Regions from separate parts of the Phytopseudomonas daroniae genome, predicted to be linked through region 3. Evidence: predicted binding sites of a transcription regulator. Region 3 holds the regulator's gene; each other region holds the start of a gene.

What was found. The regulator FliA, encoded in region 3, starts transcription of late flagellar genes. The targets are predictions, from matches to a motif close to CTAAAGTTTNNNNNNNNNNNGCCGNTAA.
Region 1: the regulator FliA is predicted to act here: its motif matches at 5,954-5,981, upstream of DNK10_RS22160 (methyl-accepting chemotaxis protein).
Region 2: the regulator FliA is predicted to act here: its motif matches at 2,501-2,528, upstream of DNK10_RS25360 (methyl-accepting chemotaxis protein).

The regions. Positions count from the first base shown of each region.
Region 1 covers NZ_QJUJ01000011.1:191,891-199,215, reverse strand. Annotated here, with positions in the region: gene DNK10_RS22200 (DUF3597 domain-containing protein) at 15-392, shown strand; gene DNK10_RS22195 (REP-associated tyrosine transposase) at 619-1,116, shown strand; gene DNK10_RS22190 (GNAT family N-acetyltransferase) at 1,318-2,010, shown strand; gene DNK10_RS22185 (hypothetical protein) at 2,043-2,519, shown strand; gene DNK10_RS22180 (hypothetical protein) at 2,695-3,183, shown strand; gene DNK10_RS22175 (class I SAM-dependent DNA methyltransferase) at 3,360-4,109, opposite strand; gene DNK10_RS22170 (DUF2076 domain-containing protein) at 4,288-4,953, opposite strand; gene DNK10_RS22165 (cupin domain-containing protein) at 5,191-5,538, shown strand; gene DNK10_RS22160 (methyl-accepting chemotaxis protein) at 6,017-7,325, shown strand, end outside.
Region 2 covers NZ_QJUJ01000018.1:18,826-26,150, forward strand. Annotated here, with positions in the region: gene DNK10_RS25355 (DUF1090 domain-containing protein) at 1-129, shown strand, start outside; gene DNK10_RS25360 (methyl-accepting chemotaxis protein) at 467-2,410, opposite strand; gene DNK10_RS25365 (metal ABC transporter permease) at 2,792-3,622, opposite strand; gene DNK10_RS25370 (metal ABC transporter permease) at 3,625-4,479, opposite strand; gene DNK10_RS25375 (manganese/iron ABC transporter ATP-binding protein) at 4,479-5,363, opposite strand; gene DNK10_RS25380 (metal ABC transporter substrate-binding protein) at 5,363-6,268, opposite strand; gene DNK10_RS25385 (polyamine ABC transporter substrate-binding protein) at 6,560-7,325, opposite strand, start outside.
Region 3 covers NZ_QJUJ01000005.1:197,630-204,954, forward strand. Annotated here, with positions in the region: gene DNK10_RS14320 (flagellar motor protein) at 1-107, opposite strand, end outside; gene DNK10_RS14325 (protein-glutamate methylesterase/protein-glutamine glutaminase) at 107-1,222, opposite strand; gene DNK10_RS14330 (chemotaxis protein CheA) at 1,265-3,454, opposite strand; gene DNK10_RS14335 (protein phosphatase CheZ) at 3,466-4,254, opposite strand; gene DNK10_RS14340 (chemotaxis response regulator CheY) at 4,274-4,648, opposite strand; gene fliA (RNA polymerase sigma factor FliA) at 5,027-5,770, opposite strand; gene fleN (MinD/ParA family protein) at 5,767-6,597, opposite strand; gene flhF (flagellar biosynthesis GTPase FlhF) at 6,692-7,325, opposite strand, start outside.

The DNA of each region.
Region 1 (7,325 bases), on a different contig from region 3:
GAAGAGGGAATCTCATGAGTCTGTTCGGTAAAATTCTCGACACCCTGGGCTTCGGTTCCAAGGCGCAGGCTGCGCCCGCTGAAGCTTCTGCGCCTGCTGCAGCGCCCTCTGCCACGTCTCAGGCCATCCCGGTGGTGGACGTGGTCTCCAAGTTGGAGGGGCTGGCTGCCAAACACCCGGAGAAACTCAACTGGAAGGTTTCCATCGTCGACCTGCTCAAACTACTGGGGCTGGATAGTAGCCTGACCGCCCGCAAGGAACTGGCCAACGAATTGGGCTGCCCTGCAGAAAAACTCGGTGACTCGGCACAGATGAACACCTGGCTGCACAAGACCGTGCTTCAGAAGCTGGCCGACAACGGTGGCAACGTACCGGCCGACCTGCTCGACTGATCCCGTCTGACAAGGCCGTTGCCCACGGCAACGGCCCTTCACCCTCCTGCGTCCCGACTTGCCTTGCAGGCATGTATGGCCGGACTGAGCACCTCGATCTCACGAACGTCAAACTCGGCTTGCAAATAGCCCAGACGACCACCGCCTACACGAAGCGGCAATCCTGGATGTAGGGTGGACAACGCGAAGCTTGTCCACCATGGCTCAGACACACATATGCTCAAGGATGAGCCGCCATGCCCGATTACCGTCGCGCCCTCGTTCCCGGCTCTTTACCGTCAATCTGCACGACCGCACCAGCGATCTGCTGATCCGAGAAATAGAGCTGCTGCGCGAGACGGTGCGGGCCACACGGGCTCGACATCCCTTCCATATCGACGCCTGGGTGGTGCTGCCCGAGCATATGCATTGCCTGTGGACGCTACCGCAAGGCGACGCCAACGTTGCCTTGCGTTGGAAGGTAATCAAATTCGCCTTCGCCAAGCGCTTGCCGATCACCGAAGCCCGGATCCTCGACCAGCAACGACGGCGCGAGCGTGGCATCTGGCAACGGCATTACTGGGAACACCTGATCCGCGACGAGCGAAATTACCAGCGCCACTTCGATTACATCCATTTCAACCCATTGAAACATGGACATGTCGAACGGTGGGCAGACTGGCCGTATTCGAGTTTTCACCGGGCGGTGACAATGGGACGTTACACCAGAGCCAGAGCAGGCTGATGGTGATTACGGCGAGTGATGTGGATTGAAATCACAAGCAGATCGGCCGTCATCGAAACGTGTCAGAACGGAAGATTGACATTAACTTCACAACCCGCTTGGTGGATGAAAAGAGCGTCATCCACCCTACCCAAGCGCAAGCGTTACAATAGCGCCACCGCCGATCCCCCCAATCGCGTCCGCCTCGGAGCCAGCCTTTCGATGTTCACCCTCATCCACCTGAACGCTTCGCCGCCCGAATCCCTGAAAGCCCAGGTGCTGCAGATGGTGGTGGACTACTTCAGCGATATCAGCCCGGTGTCGCTGACGCCCAGCAACCCGCTCTATCAGCTGTACCAGTATGTGATCGGCTACGAGGTGCACCTGTACCTGCAGGCCATGAACGGTGCCGCGGATAGTCCTGCGCAATTGATCCTGGCGCTGGATGATGAGGATCCTTCCCAGGTGCTGGGTTTTGCTCTGTACTTGCCGAGCCAGGATGACGCCGAGGCCTGCACCCTGGCCTATATGGCCGTGCAGGCCAGCCATCGCAGGCGCGGTGTTGCGCGGGCCATGCTGCAGCAGATCATCGAGCGCCACCCGCATGTCGAACTGGCCTGCGCGGCGGGCAAGGTGCCGACCTTCGAGGCCCTGGGCTTTCGGGTTCTGGCGGCGCAGGGGCCGCAAGTATTGATGAATACTCGCGCCTATCGCTCGGACGGGATGGTGGCGGTGCAGGATCTCACGCCGATCTACCAGTCCACCGAAGTTCGACAGATCCACACCTACCTGTTGAAGCAGCACGGCAAGAAGGCCATGAGCGAGGCCGAGAAAAAGCGCGACCGCCTGCTCGATCAGATGGCCTATCAGGCTCAACAGCTGGTCAGCGAACGCCTCACGCCGACCATCCATTGAGCATGCCCGCGTTCTATGTAGGCATGATTAGCATGGAGCCTGAATATTCACCGCCCAAAGGGTGGATGAAAAAAGCGTCAGCTACACGCCCCGATCCCCCTCCGCACTTATGGCTGTTCCGCCAGCGATTTGCGTGGCATGTCACGCAGCATGGCAAGCAGATGCAATACCCTGATCCGGCCCCTCTGAAACAGACAGCGATGAACGACAGCAGTAACCTGATCCTTTTCCTCGCGACCCAGTTCCTGCTACCAATCGGCCTGGGTTACGCCTATTGCCGGAGCAAGGGCATTGCTACCCAGTCCTGGCGAGCCGGCGGCATATACCTCATTGCCCTCTCGGTCGCGATGCTGTTTTTTACCGGGCTGGTCGGTCTGCCAACCCATGTGAAAAACGTCGGCTTCGTGAGCAACCGCTCCATGGGTTTGACCTGCGGTGCCATCGGCATCGTCGGAGGTATCGTGATGGGCTTTCTCGCCCGGCGTTTCGAGGGCAGGCCAGATGACTAGACCTGGCGGCGTCCTGCCCTGAATCCGGACTTGATCGTGCTCTGCGAAGGTCTTCAGCAGAAACAGGAACAAGGTACGGTTTTCCATCTCACCAACACCGATAATGCTGCGCGGCGCCTCAACCTATTCAGCCCCCAATTAGCGCATCGGGAATTCCGGCACCAGGAAACCGCCTATGGATATCCGCTTTCTGACCTTCCCTGAGTTTCACAGCGTCTATTTCTACCGCTCCATTACCCTGACCATTCTCGCGGCAATCGGTGGTTTGATACTGATCAAAGGGCCTGACACTCCCCTCCCCGATCTGCTTCTGGCCGGCGCCTTTCTGTTCATCATGGTGTGGCGCTTCGCCGTGGAATGGCGGCGTTTGAAGAAATCCGGGCCGGCCTCCATCCACAACGACGAGCTGTTCATTTCCAGTGCAGCGGGGCACCGGCAAATCCCCCTTGCGAAGATTGGTTCGGTAAGGTCAAAGCACAGCATCTTCATGGTGCGGCGCTACCGCTCATGGGTCGAGCATCTGGCGTTCGTGGAGTTCACGCTGAACACCGGTGAACGCCTGTACACGTTGGTTGAAAGTGCAGTCTTCGAGTTTCCAGCGGGCAAGAAAACCCTGGCCACGATCCAGGCAGCCGTTCTGGCCGCCAAGATCAAAAGCACCTGATCTGATTGTTCTCATGCAGCAGCGAGTTAACATGCCGATTTCGCCGCGCAGGAGGTCATCAAGTTCGCCTTTGCCAATCGCCTGGACAAGGCCGAATCCCGTTGATGCGTGGTGAGGATGGCCAAACGGTGGAAGAAAAAGGCGTCTTCCACCCTACCCTAGGCCCGGAACGCGTATCAGAGCGGTTTCTTTACGCAGGCAAAGATGGCATTCCCGGAAGCACCGTCCCAGGGAATGATCTTTTCGTAATCGTGTTCGAACATATGAACGTCGAAGTGCAGCTGTAAAAGCACCTGTAACTCAGCGAAACTCACGGCGACCATGGGATGTTCGTCGTGCCATACCTGCACATCGGCGGCTGTGGTCTTTTCAATACTGAGTTTCAACGACTGCTTTTCGCCTTCACCGCCATAGTTCCAGCCAGAACTGAAGGTGAACAGACTTTCATCATCCTTGACGGTGTGCGCCGCAAACAGGTTGTTGTCGATTTTGTTCTTATCGACAACGTTGAAGCAGAAGAGCCCGTCGGTTTCGAGTGCAGCATGCACACTGGCGATACAGGCTTTGAGCCGCTCGATCCCGCCACTGTAGTGAATGGAGTAGAGAAAACAGGTAATCAGATCCGCGGGCTCGCTCACTGTGACATTACACATATCCTGCAAGGAGAAGTGCGCTTGCGGACAGCGAATGGCCGCTTTATCCAACATGGGTTGGTTAATATCGAGCCCACTGCTTGTGTAGCCGGCCTCAATGAAGTGGCGAACATGTGGCCCGGTTCCACAGGCCAGATCAAGATGCCTGGAGCCCCCGTTACCGAAAATCTGCTGCAGCCTGTGAATACAATGGCTTTGTGCCTGATAGTCGATATCGGCACACATCAGATCGTAGTAATCAGACAGGTCGGTATAAAGCGCATTAACGGGCATAGTGACCTGGTGATGTTCGATCGATTTTTGGGGTGGCGCATCATATCCGAACCCAGGTCACAGGAATATCAGTCCCGACTCGCTTGCCCACACCCTGTAGCGATGCCAATTTCACACTGCGTTGGGCGGTCACTTTCTCCAAACGTCGCGCCTGACCGGTTACCAGCGCCATAGCGAATTAGCTGAACGTGCCGTCGTCGTCGAAAAAGACCGAGCTGTCGAAAGCATCGGTATCGATATCGTCGGTGCCGGCATAGGGAGCATCGTCGAGACCGCTGGCAAAGCTGTCGGTCTGCGCTGGCATGTCTTCTCGGATGACCTCGACAATTTCCTGGGGCTGATCGTGGTGGAACAGGTTGGTCAGCAGATCCGCCACCATCACCCCACCTGCCACACCGGCGGCAGTCTGCAACGCACCGCGCATGAAACCGCCGCCCTGGGCAGCCGACGCGGTGCTCTGCGCATTGGCCGTAGACGCAACACCTGCCGCTGCACCTTGGGAGAATCGGGTTTCACCCCAGCCCGCCGGGCGCTGCGCGAGCCGTGGTGCGGCATTGGGCTGGGCGCCACCGAACAGGCCGGCGAGAAAGCCACCGCCGCTCGGGCGTTGCCGTCGCTGCTCGACTGCCTGAGCCTCCAGTTCACGCACGCGCTGATCCAGGCGCTTGATCGCCGCTTCCTGAATCAGAATCGCCTGGGCCATGTAGTACGGCGCAGCGGGCTGACGGGCCAGGTGCCCCTTGATCTGCGCTTCGGCCTTGGTATCGCGTAGGCCGCCCTCGTGCTCGGCCTCCTGCAAACGGGAGAACAGGCCATCGATCAGGGTTTGCTCTTCGGAATTCATGGGCGCCTCGATTGAGCATGAAAGGTGAGACATCCTTGTTCGGCTTGCTGATGCGGCGCTACATCGCCGCTGAATCGAGGTGTTGGACTGAGAGGGAAAAATACAAGTTCCTGACTGACCGTCAGTAAAGGCAAACCGCCGATAGCGCGGATGGGCACTCGCATGTCGAGCCCAGACAATTGGCCGGTACCACGCCGCTCTATGGTGAACGACCTTTACCGCAACAGAGAGACGACCATGACCAACCAGCCAATCACCGTGCTGCGCGACACCCAACCGATACCCGTCGTCGATGCCTGCAAGTGGGAACGCATCGAGGGCGAGCCGCATACCGTCAACCTCAACGCCTACACCTCCGATGACGGCAGCAAGATCATGGGCACCTGGATCTGCACGCCCGGCAAATGGCGCGTGGATTACGTGAAGTGGGAGTACTGCCACTTTCAAGAGGGCTACTGCATCATCACCCCGGACGGCATGGCGCCGATCCACCTGAAAGCCGGCGATATCTTCGTGGTCGAGCCCGGTATGAAAGGCACCTGGGAAGTGGTGGAAACGGTGCGCAAGTATTTTGTGTTTGCCTGAGGATACGCCCACACCTTGAGACGCCGGGGCAGCGAGCCGTACCAGCGTCGATCGCTTCCCGGTGGGATGGCACAGGCCAGGTGCGGCAAGATCATTCGCACCCGGGCCGAGAAAACGGCAGCACTTTCGCCCTGACTGCCATCCCCCAGCCACATATGCCCTCTTCCTGCATCACTCTTGTCACGACCGTCCTAGCTCGCCCTGCGCTTGCCGGCATTGCATCGGCAAACGGCGAACCCCGTCGATTGATGGAAGCAGCCACGCGTTGTCTGGTCGAAGCCGAGCTGCAACGGGCTGAAAAATATCGTTTCGCCAGCATGCCTTGGGTCAATTACTCTGCGAATTATTAAACCTATAGTTTAATAAAGAAAATGATCATGATTTCATGATCAATGACAGCTGCAGCCAGCGAATACCTCAATTTTCCCCTGGCCTGCCGATAACCCTTTCATGCCCGCCGACCCGAGAGAGACCCGGTATGTCGCAAACTCGCCAGCTATCCATTCGTATGACGCTTTACCTGAGCTACGCCGTTCTGGTCGTTCTTCTATTGCTGGTAGCCGGCGCCTCCCTTTACCAGTTGGCAGCCGCGAAAGACAGTTTCTCGCGCTATATCAACGGCATTGACCATCGCGCCAAGCTCGCCGGCCAGTTGGCTAACGCCGCCAAGGATCGCGCTATTGCCCTGCGCAACCTGGTGTTGATCGTGGATCATGGCGAACGCGCCGGCCAGCGATCCGCCATCGAGGCGGCGAACGACCAGGTCACCCGGCAACTCGACGCCCTGGCCCTGGAGATTGCCCAGGACAAGGATGTTTCCAGCACGGCACGCGAACTGTTCAACAACATCCAGGTCATCGAGCGGCGCTACGAGCCCATCGCCAAGAACATCGCCGACCTGGTATTCGCCGGGCAGGACGCGACGGCCATCGAGATGATCGCCCGGCAGTGCACACCCCTACTGCGGGAACTGACGGTAGCGATCGACGAATACCTGGACTACACCGCGAAACTGGCCGCCGAACGACTCGAGCAGAACGACGCCAGCTACCGCCAGCAACGCACCCTGCTGCTGGGCATTGCCCTGTTCTCGACCCTGCTCGCCATTGTGCTTGGCCACCTCATCACCCGCAGACTGCTGCGCGCGCTGGGAGCTGAGCCGGGAGACCTCGACCGCCTCGCCCAGCAGGTAGCCGAGGGCGACCTGCGCCAGCATGACGGTGCGCAAAGCAGCCAGGGAGTTCTCGGTTCGCTGCGACAGATGCAGCGTAACCTGCGCGACATGGCGCAGCGCATCGACGCCTCCTCGCAATCGGTGGCCGCCGCCAGCCAGGAAATGGCCGAATCGAGCCAGCTCAACACGGCCGGTGTCGCCAAGGCCCAGCAGGAAATCGAGCAGATCGTCACCGCCATTCATGAAATGTCGGCCACCGTCCAGGACGTGGCGCGCAACGCTGAAGCGGCAGCGCAGGCAGCCGGCGAAGCGGACACGGCCGCCATCCTCGGCCAGGACAAGACCCGTCATGCGGTCGATCTGATCGGCGAGCTGGCGGGCGTCATCGACAGCTCCGCCGAGGCCATGGCCCGACTGAAGCAGGAAAGCGGCAATATCGGCAGCGTGCTCGACGTGATCAAGGCGGTCGCCGACCAGACCAACCTGCTGGCCCTCAACGCGGCCATCGAAGCCGCGCGCGCCGGCGAGGCCGGCCGCGGCTTCGCTGTGGTGGCCGACGAGGTACGCGGCCTGGCCCAGCGCACCCAGGGCGCCACCGCGGAAATCGAAAGCC
Region 2 (7,325 bases), on a different contig from region 3:
CGCGAGCGCGAGGCGGATCTGCGTGAAGCCGAACTGGACGGCGACGCCGACAAGATCGCCAAGCGCCAGGCCAAGCTGGAAGAGGCCCGCGGCGAACTGCAAGAGGCCGAGGCCGCCCTGCACCCCTGAGCAGCGCGCTACTCTGCATCGCCGGAGTCAGGGTTGACCAGTGGAGCGTCGACCCCGGCGCGATGCGATGGCGGCCATGCTGCAAAAATCGCGGTATGGCCACGATTCGCCGCGGGGGCGCGGTTCCTGCGCACATGTGGCCATTCTGCGCGCTTGTTGCTGAATCACGCTGGGCCGCGTAGGTGACAACTCAGCGGCGATTGAAGGGGTGCCGGCCATCCTGCCTGCTGCGTCCCTGAGCAGCGCCGCAGCCTGGCGTGGGAGGGGCTTTAGCCGCGATGGCCGATCGCCGCTGAAGCGCCTCCCACCAATGGGTGCCCGCTGGCCTGCGATCCGATCAGGTTCTGAAACGCCCTACCAAGCCATTCAACTCACCGGACAGCGACTCCAGACGTTGTGAGTCACTGCGCGCCGAGTGCGCCAGTTCTTCAACCAGTTGCGCATCGGTGTGGATCTGCGCGATGTGCCGATTGATGTCCTCGGCGACCTGGTGCTGCTCTTCGGCTGCGGTGGCGATCTGGCTGTTCTGATCGCGGATCTCGTCCACCGAGGTGCGGATCTGCTCGAAGCTGTCGCGGGCCTGCTGAATACGCTCGACGCTCTGCTGCGACATGCTCAGGCTGCTCTGCATCTGCTTGGTCACGTCCTGGGTGCGCTTGGCCAGCCCGCCGAGCAGGCTGTCGATCTCACCGGTGGAGTCGGCAGTGCGCTTGGCCAGGGCGCGCACTTCGTCGGCGACCACGGCGAAACCACGACCCTGTTCACCTGCACGTGCGGCCTCGATGGCGGCGTTGAGGGCCAGCAGGTTGGTCTGCTCGGCGATGGAGCGGATGGTGTCGAGGATGGCGTTGATGTTCTTGCTGTCCTGCTCCAGCACCTGCATGGCCTGGGCCGACTTCTGCAGGTTTTCGCTCAGGCGCGAGACGCTGCCGGTGGCTTCGTCGATCTGCAACTGACCGTCATGCACCTGACGCTGGCCGGAGTCGGCCGAGGAGGCTGCCTGGCTGCAGGAGCGGGCCACTTCGTTGGCGGTGGCGACCATCTCGTTGAAGGCGGTGGAAACCAGCTCCACGGCTTCGCGCTGACGGCCGGCGGCGTCATTCATGTCGCGGGCGACGCGGGTACTGGCGTCAGAGGCGGTCTGCAGATCCGCCGAAGCGCTGCCGATGCGTTGCACCAGAGTGCGGATGGCGCCGAGGAACTGGTTGAACCAGCGTGCCAGCAGGGCGGTTTCGTCGTTGCCGCGTACATCCAGGTTGCGGGTCAGGTCACCTTCGCCCTGGGCGATGCCTTCCAGGCCGCCGGCCACGCTGCGGATCGGCCTCACGATCAGGCCGGCGAAACTGGCACCGACAATGGCGAACAGCACAGCCAGCACGGCCGCGATGATCGCGATCTGCCAGGTCAGGCTGGTGGCCTTGGCCATCACTTCGCTGCGCTCGATCAGACCAACGAAACGCCAGCCGAGGGTCTGCGACGACCAGACATTGGCCATGTACGGCACGCCGTTCAGCTCCACTTCGATCAACCCCTGCTCGACCTTGGCCAGCTCGGCATAGCCGCCGCCCAGATCGCTGAGCAGCTTGAAGTTGTGCGAGGCATCGCGCGGGTCGACGAGTACGTTGCCGTTGTTTTCCAGCAACATCAGATAGCCGCTCTCGCCGAGCTTGATCTGTTTGACCAGGTCGGTGAGCTGCTTGAGCGAAACGTCCAGGCCGAGCACGCCGGCCGGCTGGCCCTGGGCGTTGTCGATGGTGTGCACGGTCCCCATCAGCACGACGTCATCCGGCGCCCAGTAGTAGGCCGAGGTGCGCACGGTCTTGCCCGGCGAGGCCATGGCAGCCTGGTACCAGGGGCGCACACGCGGGTCGTAGTTGCTCAGCGTGGGGTCGTCCGGCCAGATCGCGTAACCGCCATCGGGTTTGCCGATCGACAGATAGGCGGTGGTCGGGTGGCTGGCAGCGAACTGGGTGAACATCTGCAGCAGCGCCTGGTTGCTTTCCGGCAGAGGCGTTTGCGCGGCATCGGCGGCGGTGTAGTCCTTCAACTCACCGGTGCTCTGCACCTGCGGGTTCTTGGCCAGGAACTCGACGTTCTGCGCGATGGCGTCGAAGAACTGATTCATGGCGTTCTCGATCTGGCGGATCTCGCGGCTGCTGCTGTCGAGGAAGTTGTCCTGCGCCTGGGTACGCAGATTGACCACCACCACGACGGCGACCAGTACGACGGGCACACAGGCGATGGCCGCGAAGGCCCAGGTGAGTTTCTGTTTGATGTTCACGGCTGTTCCTGCTCGAGCGAGAGAAGTTGTTTTTGAAGCGGGAGGCAGTAGAAGAAAAATCTTCAGGCGCTGTGCCGGCCTGTAAATATCGAATCGGCGGAGGGCAGATAAACTTGAAGGGTATTTGCTATGCCGACCGCTTCTTCAGGAGTTGGCAGGTTCGGTGCCATGTAGAAAGCGACATGTTGCAGGAATATCAGGGCTTGTTCGCTGAACTGGTGGCTTTAGGGTAAGTAATCAAGCGATAAGCTGAGGGCCGCCTCATTGTGTGCAGGTATGACAGACGCCTGATCAGCGTGAGTGTTGGAAAAGGCTGGCAGTGGCGTCAGGGACTGCTTGGCATGACATCCATGTCTGCAAGTGAAGAACCATACGGAATTACTACGATTGCGCGGTGCTCCTGCGCTCGCGTCTGCCTGCATGAATGAACACCACCACGAACAGTGCGCTGAGCAGTAGCACGATGGTCGGGCCAGGGGCGCTGTCGATGAAAAAGCTCAGGTACACGCCGCCGAGTGCGGCGCCGACAGCGATGCCTACGGCGGTGAACAGCATGGCGCCCATGGTGCGGGTGAGCAGGAAGGCGATGGCGCCGGGGGCGATCAGCAGCGCCACGGTGAGCACGATGCCGATGGCCTTGAGCGCGCCGACGATGGTCAGCGACATTACCGCCAGCAGGCCATAGTGCAGCAGGCGCACCGGCAGGCCGACGGTGCGTGCCTGCACCGGATCGAAGGCATGCAGCAGCAGGTCGCGCCACTTCAGGCCGATGAAGGCGGTGACCGCCAGGGCGATCAGCCCGCTTTCCAGCAGATCCGCCCAGCCGATGCCGAGCATGTCGCCAAACAGGATGTGATCCAGATGCACATCGCTGTGAATCTGCGTGTACAGCAGCAGGCCGAGGCCGAACATGCCGGAAAACACCACGCCCATCAGAGTGTCCTGCTTGATCCGGCTGTTTTCCTTGAGATAGCCCGTGGCGATGGCGCACAACATGCCGGCCACGAAGGCGCCGAGCGAGTAGGGCAGGCCGACGATATAGGCGATGACCACGCCGGGAAACACCGCGTGGGCGGTGGCGTCACCCATCAGCGCCCAGCCCTTGAGCACCAGAAAGCACGACAGCAGCGCGGCGGGAATGGCCACCAGCACGGCGATCAGCAGGGCGTATTGCATGAAGTCGATTTGCAGCGGCTGCAGCAGCATCTCCATGGTCACATCTCCAGTCGCGCCTGGGCGGCGCGGCGGCGGGCGGCGAGCAGGCCATGCTTGGGTGCGAAACAGAAGGCCAGCAGGAACACGCCGGTCTGCAGCACGATGATGATCGCCCCGGTGGCGCCATCGAGAAAGTAGCTGGCGTAAGCACCGATGAAACTGCTCAGGCCACCAATGCAAGCGGCGATCAGCAGCAGCCGGTCGAAACGGTCGCTGAGCAGGTAGGCGGTGGCGCCTGGAGTGACGACCATGGCGATGACCAGAAAGGCACCGACGGTCTGCATCGCCGCCACCGTGCAGGCCGACAGCAGGATGAAGAAGATCGCCTTGAGGCGCGTCGGGCTGAGGCCGATGGAGCGGGCGTGGTTTTCGTCGAAGAACACCACCATCAGATCTTTCCAGCGCACTGCCAGCACGGCCATGGTGATGCCGGCGATGAGCAGTAACTGCAGCGTGTCACCGGGTGTGATGGCGAGTATGTTGCCGAGCACGATGGTCTGGATGTTCACCGAGGTCGGTGACAGCGACACCATGAACAGCCCGAGGCCGAAGAACGACGAGAAGATCAGGCCGATGATCACGTCTTCCTTGAGCTTGCTGCGCTGGTTGAGGAACAGCATGGCACCCGCCGCCAGAGTACCGGCGCCGAAGGCGCCGAGGGCGAAGGGCAGGCCTAGCATGTAGGCACCGGCGACGCCGGGAACGATGGAATGAGCCAGGGCGTCGCCGATCAGCGACCAGCCCTTGAGCATCAGGTACACCGACAACAGCGCGCAGACCATACCGACCAGGGTCGAGACCCACATGGCATTGACCATGTAGCCGTAGGAAAAGGGTTCGAGCAGGATGTGCACTATTGATCCTTTTCGTCGACGCGACCACGGATGGTCGACTTGCCGTCGTAGAGCACCAGCGGGCGTTCGTCGTCGGTGATGATGCCGATCAGTGGCGATTTGCGATCGTGCCCTTCACCGGGCAGTTCGAAGTGGCGCAGCACGCCGCCAAAGGTGCGCTCCAGGTTTTCCCGGGTGAACACCGATTGGGTCGGGCCGTAGGCGAGCACGGTGCTCGCCAGCAGCACGGTGCGGTCGCAGAATTCCGGCACGCTGCCCAGGTTGTGGGTGGAGACCAGCATCACCCGGCCTTCGTCGCGCAGTTCACCGAGCAGCCGTACGATGGCGTCCTCGGTTTTCACGTCGACCCCGGTGAAGGGTTCGTCGAGGAGGATCACCCGCGAATCCTGGGCCAGAGCGCGAGCGAGGAACACGCGCTTTTTCTGGCCGCCGGACAGCTCGCCGATCTGCCGCTTGCGTAGCTCGCTCATGCCGACCCGTGCCAGGGCAGCGTCCACGGCCTCACGGTCGGCGGCGCGCGGCCGCCGCAGCATGCCCATGTGGCCATAGCGGCCCATCATCACCACGTCTTCGACCAGCACCGGAAAATTCCAGTCGACGTCTTCGCTTTGCGGCACGTAGGCGATCAGGTTGCGTTTGAGGGCGTCGTGCACCGGCATGCCGAGTACGCTGATGCTGCCCTGCGCCAGGCGCACGAAACCCATGATGGCCTTGAACAGCGTCGACTTGCCGCTGCCGTTGACGCCCACCAGGGCGGTGATGCTGCCGCCGGGGCTGCTGAAGCTGGCATCACGCAGGGCGGTATGACCATTGCGGTAAGTGACGCTGATGCGTTCGACGCGGATGCCGTCGAGGCTGTCCTGATTCTGCAGACTGTCTTGCATCACTCGGCCAGCCCGTCAGCAATGGTCTGCGAGGTGACGCGCAGCAGGTCGAGGTAGGTCGGTACCGGGCCGTCCGGCTCGCTGAGGGAATCGACATACAGCACGCCGCCGTATTTGGCGCCGGTTTCACGAGCCACCTGCTGGGCCGGCGAGGCAGAAATGGTGCTTTCACTGAATACCGCAGAGATCTGGTTGGCCCTGACCGCATCGATCACCTTGCGAACCTGCTGTGGCGTGCCCTGCTGATCTGCGTTGATCGGCCACAGGTACAGCTCCTTGAGGCCGAAGTCCCGTGCCAGGTAGCTGAATGCACCTTCGCTGGAAACCAGCCAGCGACGGTTTTCCGGAATCGTCTGCAGGCGCTCGCGAATCGGCGTTATCGTGGCCTGGATGCGCGCCTTGTAGGTCTCGGCGTTGGCCTTGTAGGTCTCGGCATTGGCGGCATCGTGCTCGACCAGGGCATCGCGGATGTTGTCGATGTAGATCATCGCCGAGTCCGGCGACATCCAGGCATGCGGGTTGGGTTTGCCGCTGTACGGGCCTTCGGCGATGCCGATCGGTTCGATGCCCTCGCTGAGGGTCACCGCGGGCACGCCTTGCAAGCGCTGCAGGAAGCGCTCGAACCACAGTTCCAGGCTCATGCCGTTGCGCAGGATCAACTGGGCGTCGCGGGCCTTGAGGATGTCGCCTGGCGTCGGCTGGTAATTGTGGATCTCCGCGCCGGGCTTGGTGATCGATTCGACCACCGCTGCATCGCCGGCCACCTGGCGGGCCATGTCGGCGAGAACGGTGAAGGTGGTGACGACCTTGAACTTGCCTTCGGCGGTGGCCAGTTGCGGCAGCAGGATCAGGAGAAAGGCGGCGAGCAGGGGAGCGCAGGTGCGCGAGCGGATCCGATTGAGCATCTTCATCCTCGTATGGCTTGACCGATCAAATCACCGGGATGGTCGTTCCCCCCGGACAGGGCTGCCACTCTAGCGACAAAACGCTGTTAATGAAAACTATTGGCATTAGAGATTTATTTTCGATGCTTTCCGTCTGATGCCGTGCGAGGCGGATGCGTTCAGCATAGCTGTTGGGGCGTATGCATGTGAGCGGTCGGGTGGTCGGCAGGTTCCGCCAAGTGGGTCATTTGCTGCGAGGGGGTTGAGGTGGGAATGTAAAACCCCGCGACTTGCGCGGGGTTTTGAGGGAGGTCAGCTGCCGCTCTTGATCTTCGTCCAGGCGCGGGTGCGTACCCGTTCGACTTTCTGCGGCAGGGGCTCGACGCCGTAGAGGGTTTTCTGCGCTTCGGCGGTTGGGGTCAGATCCGCGTTTTCGCTGATCGCCTTGTCGACCAGCAGCATGGAGTCCTTGTTCGGATTCGGGTAGCCGAGAAAGTCACTGATTGGTGCGATCACCTTGGGGTCGAGCAGGTTGTCGAGGAATTCATGGGCTTCCTCGACGTTCTTGGCGCTGACCGGAATGGCGAAGGTGTCGAACCAGATCGGTGCGCCTTCTTTCGGTAGGCGCCATTCGACTACCACGCCATTGCCGGCTTCCTTGGCGCGGTTGGCGAACTGATAGAAGCTGCCCGAATAGCCGATGGCCACGCAGATGTCGCCGTTGGCGATGTCGGTCATGTACTTGGCCGAGTGGAAGTAGGTGACGTACGGGCGGATGCTCATCATCAGTTCGGTGGCCTTGTCGTAGTCCGCCGGGTTGGTGCTGTTGGGCGGCAGGCCCAGGTAGTGCAGGGCCAGGGGCAGGATCTCGTTGGGCGCATCGAGCATGGCGACGCCGCAGCGCTTGAGCTTTTCCATGTTCTCGGGCTTGAACACCAGATCCCAGCTGTCCACGGGTGCGTCGGCACCCAGGGCCGCCTTGACCTTGTCCGGGTTGAAGCCGATCAGTACGGTGCCATACATGTAGGGCACGCCGTACTGGTTGCCGGGGTCATTGGTCTCCAGCAGTTTGAGCAGT
Region 3 (7,325 bases):
GCCGCCGGGCCGTTGAGCAGTGCCGAGACATGCCCCCCTTCCAGATAATTGCCGCCAAGAATGGCGACGAATGCCAGTATGACGCCGATCAGGCTCAGCACATCCATCAGAGGCAGGCCTCGACCAGATGGCGACCGATATCTTCCAGCGGATAGACAGCATCGGCCAGGTTGGCCTTCACGATCGCCATGGGCATGCCGTAGATCACACAACTGGCCTCGTCCTGCGCCCATACCTGGCTGCCGCCCTGTTTGAGCAGACGCGCACCCTCACGGCCGTCAGCGCCCATGCCGGTAAGCACCACGGCCAGTACCTTGTCGTGGTAGGACTTGGATGCCGAGCCGAAGGTGATATCCACGCAAGGCTTGTAATTCAGGCGCTCGTCGCCGGGCAGGATGCGGATGGTGCCGCGCCCGTCGATCATCATCTGCTTGCCACCTGGCGCCAGAATGGCCAGCCCGGGGCGCAGGATGTCGCCGTCTTCAGCTTCCTTGACGTTGATCTTGCAGAGCTTGTCCAGACGCTCGGCAAAGGCCTTGGTGAAGGCCGCCGGCATGTGTTGAATCAGCACGATAGGCGTCGGGAAATTCGCCGGCAACTGGGTCAAGACCCGCTGCAAGGCAACCGGGCCACCGGTCGAGGTACCGATCGCCACCAGCTTGTAGGCTTTGCGCTTGGGTGCGGCGCTGCCGGTCGATGGCTGACGCTCGGCCGGCGGATGGCCGACACTCGGCTGTGGCCGCGCAGGTACAGAAGTGCTGGCAGGTCGGCTCAGGCTACCGCCGGCAGGCGGCGTCAGGGACGCCGCGCCGATCCCCCGGCGGTTGCTGCGCGAAATGCTGTGCACCTTCTCGCACAGCAGCTGCTTGACCTTTTCCGGGTTGCGCGAGATGTCCTCGAAATTCTTCGGCAGGAAATCCACCGCACCGGCATCCAGCGCATCCAGGGTGACCCGGGCGCCTTCGTGGGTGAGCGAAGAGAACATCAATACCGGTGTAGGGCAGCGCTGCATGATGCTACGCACAGCGGTGATACCGTCCATCAACGGCATCTCGTAATCCATGGTGATCACGTCCGGCTTGAGTGCCAGCGCCTGATCGATGGCCTCACGTCCGTTGGTGGCGGTGCCGACCACGGTGATGTTGGGATCGGACGAGAGAATCTCCGAGACTCTGCGCCGAAAAAAGCCGGAGTCGTCGACCACCAGTACCTTGACAACCATAAACACTCCTAAGCGGCGCAGCAGAGGCCGCGCCGCGGACGATCAGATACGCCGTGCGTAGCGCTTGAGCATGCTCGGGACGTCGAGAATCAGGGCGATCCGCCCGTCGCCGGTGATGGTCGCACCGGAGATGCCAGGCGTGCCTTGCAGCATTTTGCCCAGCGGCTTGATCACCACCTCTTCCTGGCCGACCAGCTGATCGACGACGAAGCCGATCCGCTGGTTGCCGATGCTGAGAATCACCACATGGCCTTCGACCTGCTCTTCGTGGGCAGCCTTGCTCACCAGCCAGCGCTTGAGATAGAACAGCGGCAGCGCCTTGTCGCGGACGATCACCACTTCCTGCCCGTCGACCACGTTGGTGCGCGACAGATCGAGGTGGAAGATCTCGTTGACGTTGACCAGCGGGAAAGCGAATGCCTGATTGCCGAGCATCACCATCAGCGTCGGCATGATCGCCAGGGTCAACGGTACCTTGATGACGATCTTCGAGCCCTGGCCCTTCTGCGAGAACACGTTGACCGTGCCGTTGAGCTGGGAAATCTTGGTCTTCACCACGTCCATGCCGACGCCGCGGCCGGACACGTCGGAAATCTCGGTCTTGGTCGAGAAACCGGGGGCGAAGATCAGGTTGTAGCATTCCAGATCGGTCAGGCGGTCGGCCGCATCCTTGTCCAGCAGGCCTTTTTCCACGGCCTTGCTGCGCAACACGTCGGCGTCCATCCCCTTGCCGTCATCGGTAATCATCAGCAGGATGTGGTCGCCTTCCTGCTCGGCAGACAACACCACTCGCCCGGTGCGCGACTTACCGGTGGCTTCGCGCTCTTCCGGGCTTTCCACGCCATGGTCGACGGCGTTGCGCACCAAGTGCACCAGTGGATCGGCCAGCGCTTCGACCAGGTTCTTGTCCAGATCGGTCTCTTCGCCAACCAGCTCCAGGTTGATTTCCTTCTTCAACTGACGAGCCAGGTCGCGAACCAGCCGCGGGAAGCGCCCGAAGACCTTCTTGATCGGCTGCATGCGGGTCTTCATGACTGCCGTCTGCAGATCGGCGGTGACCACGTCGAGGTTGGAGACGGCCTTGGACATGGTCTCGTCGCCGCTGTTGAGCCCCAGGCGCACCAGGCGGTTACGCACCAGCACCAGTTCGCCGACCATGTTCATGATCTCGTCCAGGCGTGCGGTGTCGACCCGTACCGTGGTTTCCGCCTCACTCGCTGGCGCAGCGGCGGCGGCCGGTGCGGCTGCTGTTTTTGCCTTGGCTGGCTCGACCTTGGCCGCCGGCGCAGGAGCTGCCTTGCTGGCGGCGGGTGCAACGGGCTTGGCTTCGGGCTTCGGAGCAGGTGCAATGGGCGCAATGGCGGTCGGCTCGACGAACTTGCCTTTGCCGTGCAACTGATCGAGCAGAGCCTCGAACTCGTCGTCGGTGATTTCATCGCCCTGCGCCGCAGAACTGGCGGGTGCGGCAGGAGCAGCCGATACAGGCGCCTCAGCCGGCGTGCTGGCGAATTGTCCTTTACCGTGCAACTGATCGAGCAAGGCTTCGAATTCGTCGTCGGTTATATCGTCGCCGTTACCACCGCTCGCGGCACTGACCGGCGCAGGCACCTCGACAGCGGGCGTTGCGGAGGTCGCGAACTGTCCCTTGCCATGCAGTTGGTCAAGCAGCGATTCGAATTCATCATCGCTGATTTCGTCGTCCGAGCCGCTCGCCTGCGGTTGCGGCTCATCGCCCAGGGCATCGAGCAATTGTTCGAATTCGCTGTCCGTAATGTCCGTCGATGCCTCTGCGGCCGGCTCGACTGGTGCAACGACCGTGACCGGGGCAGGCGCTGCGGCAGGAGCGGGTTCGGCCAGGCGCGCCAGAGCTGCCAGCAGCTCGGGAGAGGCCGGTGTCGGCTTGGTGCGCTCGCGCACTTCGGTGAACATGCCATTGACGGCATCCAGTGCTTCGAGCACCACGTCCATCAATTCCGAGTCGACACGACGCGCACCCTTGCGCAGGATGTCGAACACGTTCTCGGCGATATGGCAGCACTCCACCAGCTCATTGAGCTGCAAGAAACCGGCCCCGCCTTTTACCGTGTGAAATCCCCGAAAAATCGCATTGAGCAGGTTCATATCGTCCGGGCGGCTTTCCAGCTCCACCAATTGCTCGGACAACTGCTCGAGAATCTCGCCGGCCTCTACCAGGAAATCCTGGAGGATTTCTTCATCGGCGCCGAAGCTCATATGACGTGCTCCTAAAATCCCAGGCTGGACAGCAAATCGTCGACGTCGTCCTGGGAGGATGCGACATCATCACGCTTATCGGCATGAATCTGCGGACCTTCACCGTGGGACGCATCTTTTTGTTTGTTCTGCTCGACACGCAACTCGTCGTGATTGTGTTCGATGCCGGCGAAGCGATCGACCTGGCTGGCCATCAACATGAGCTTCAGCAGGTTGCTCTCTACCTCGGTCACCAGTTGCGTGACACGCTTGATCACTTGCCCGGTCAGATCCTGATAGTCCTGCGCCAGTAAAATGTCGTTGAGATGCCCGGACAGCTTGCTGCTGTCGCGTTGGCTGCGCGCAAGAAACAGCTCGATGCGCTTGGCCAGCTCACGGAAAGCCTCAGCCCCCATTTCACGGCGCATGAAACGCCCCCAATCCTCGCTCAGGGCATCGGCTTCGCTGCTCAGGTCATTGACCAGTGGCGCGCTCTGCTCGACCAGATCCATGGTGCGATTGGCTGCGCGCTCGGTCATGGTCACGACGTAATTGAGCCGCTCGGTGGCGTCGGATATCTGCGAGACTTCCTGGGCGTGAGGCACCCGGGGATCGAGCTGAAAATTGACGATGGCGTTATGCAGCTCACGCGTGAGCTTGCCGACTTCGTGGTAAAGACCCCGGTCGCGCGCCTTGTTCAGTTCATTGATCAGCTGTATCGCTTCACCAAAGTTGCCTTGTTCAAGGCTGTTTACCAGTTGGCGGGCATTGCTTTTCAGGGTCGACTCGAGGCCGGCCTCTTGAGAATCATCGTGTTCCATAACAACCTCGCGGCAGACATCAGCCGTTGACCCGCTCGAATATTTTCTCAATCTTTTCTTTGAGCACCTGAGCGGTGAATGGCTTGACCACATAGCCGTTCACACCGGCTTGGGCGGCCTCGATGATCTGATCGCGCTTGGCCTCTGCCGTAACCATCAGCACCGGCATCTGCTTCAAGCGCTCATCCGCACGCACTGCACGCAGCAAGTCGATACCGCTCATGCCCGGCATGTTCCAGTCGGTCACCAGAAAGTCGAAGCTACCGCTTTGCAGCATCGGCAATGCGGTGGTGCCGTCGTCGGCTTCCGCCGTGTTGGTGAACCCCAGATCACGCAAGAGGTTCTTGATGATCCGTCGCATCGTCGAGAAATCATCGACGATGAGGATTTTCATGTTCTTGTCCAAGTCGACCTCCGTACAGTCCTAAAACGCCTTCAGCATTCCGAAGCGCTTATAAATCGTGAAACCGGCCTGGCGGAACGCCACAAAACCATTGCGCCCTGCTTTGCTGCGTTCACTGTGTTTTCCAGCGCCCTGCCAATTCTCAAAAATATGCGCAAGGCCTGCTGCGTGTCGGCCCTGCTGCGTTGAAAACACCCTGGGTTGCCAGCCCAGTCGACAAGCCGCTTGCGGCTAACGCACGTCAGTGCGGGCCAGAAGCGAGTAGTGCTCATTTTTACCAACAGTAAGTCGCCCGCGACTCCGACCGCTTCCCCACCTGCTTTCGCGGGGGCGCCTAACCCTTGCTGAGCTCTACCCTTGAAAAAACTCTTATGCGCGCCAATCCACTAACCGCGCGCGTAAACGCGCGGCACACTGACTGTGCAATTGGCTGACTCGCGACTCACTAACTCCCAGTACCTCGCCGATTTCCTTGAGGTTCAATTCCTCATCGTAATACAGCGACAACACCAACCGCTCACGCTCCGGCAGATTGCTGATGGCATCGACCAGAGCCGCCTGGAAACGATCATCTTCCAGTTCATGCGAAGGCCCGTGGTGCAGGGAACTCGTGTCTTCCTGCAGCCCACCACTCTCGCCTTCCTGCAACAGGTCGTCGAAACTGAATAAGCGGCTGCCCAAAGTGTCGCCAAGAATGCCGTAGTAATCCCCGAGACTCAATTGGAGTTCGGCAGCAACCTCCTGATCTTTAGCGTCTCTTCCGGTTCTCGCTTCGATTTTTCGAATTGCGTCGCTGACCATCCGGCTGTTGCGGTGTACCGAACGTGGTGCCCAATCGCCCTTGCGCACCTCATCGAGCATGGAGCCACGAATGCGAATCCCGGCAAAGGTCTCGAAACTGGCGCCCTTGCCAGCGTCATAGTTGCGGGATGCCTCGAGCAGGCCAATCATTCCGGCCTGGATCAGATCATCCACCTGCACGTTGGCGGGCAGACGCGCCAGCAGGTGATAGGCAATGCGCTTGACCAACGGCGCGTAACGCTCAATCAATTGATGCTGTGAATCCCGTGCCTGTGTCTTGCTATACATGCGGAGTCCAGAGGCTGTCGTCATACAGCCGTGTCTGCAGTCGGTTGTTGCACCAAGCGCTCGACGAAGAACTCCAGATGGCCTCGCGGATTGGCCGGCAACGGCCATGCGTCAACCTTCTGGGCAATCGCCTTGAACGCCAGCGCGCACTTCGAACGAGGGAACGCCTCATACACCGCACGCTGTTTCTGTACGGCTTTGCGTACCGACTCGTCGTAAGGCACCGCACCCACATACTGCAGCGCGACATCCAGGAAACGGTCGGTGACCTTGGTCAGCTTAGCAAACAGGTTGCGGCCCTCCTGCGGGCTGTGCGCCATATTGGCGAGCACCCGGAAACGATTCATGCCGTGGTCACGATTGAGCAGCTTGATCAGCGCGTAGGCATCGGTGATCGAGGTCGGCTCGTCGCACACCACCACCAGTACTTCCTGGGCGGCGCGCACGAAGCTCACCACCGAGTCGCCGATACCGGCGGCGGTGTCCACGATCAGTACGTCGAGGTTGTCGCTGATATCGCTGAATGCCTGGATGAGGCCAGCGTGCTGCATGGGCGTGAGCTGCACCATGCTCTGGGTGCCGGAGGCCGCAGGCACGATACGAATGCCGCCAGGCCCCTGCAGGATGACATCGCGCAGTTCGCACTCACCCTCGATCACGTCAGCCAGGGTGCGCTTGGCCGTCAGACCGAGCAGCACGTCGACGTTGGCCAGCCCCAGATCGGCATCCATGAGCATGACGCGCCGACCGAGATCCGCCAGCGCCAACGACAAATTCACCGACACATTGGTCTTGCCAACGCCGCCTTTGCCGCCGGTCACCGCGATCACCTGTACGGGATGCATACCCATGTTATCTACACACCTTATCTATCTTCGCTTTAAGCCATAGGGCCATTGTGCGCTGCCGGGACGACCGCAACCAGCGCTTCGCCACACAGCATGATCATCCCGCGCGTCGTGCCGGATCCTGATACAAGCCTGCAAACATATCGGCCATCGTATCCTCACTGGGCTCATCCGGAGCCTGCAGACCGACGGCACGGCTGACCAGTTGATGACTACGCGGCACCTGTACATCGTCCGGAATCCGCGGGCCATCTGCCAGATAGGCTACTGGTAGACGGTGGCTAATAGCCAGACCCAATACCTCACCCATGCTGGTCGCTTCGTCCAGTTTACTCAGAATGCAGCCGGCCAGCCCACAGCGCTTGTAGCTGTGATAGGCGGCCTTCAGCACTTGCGCCTGGCTGGTAGCAGCCAGCACAAGGTAATTTCGGGCGTTGACGCCGCGGCTTGCCAGGGTTTCCAGTTGCATACGCAGCGCCGGGTCGCTGGCCGGCAGACCGGCTGTATCGATAAGCACCACACGCTTGCGCGCCAACGGCGCCAGCGCCTGAGTCAAAGACTGACCGGGATCGACGTGGGTCACGGATACGCCAAGAATACGGCCCAGGGTCTTTAGCTGTTCCTGGGCACCGATGCGGTAGCTGTCCATGCTCACCAGGGCGATATTCGCGGCGCCGTACTTGAGTACGTAGCGTGCTGCGAGCTTGGCCAGCGTGGTGGTCTTGCCCATG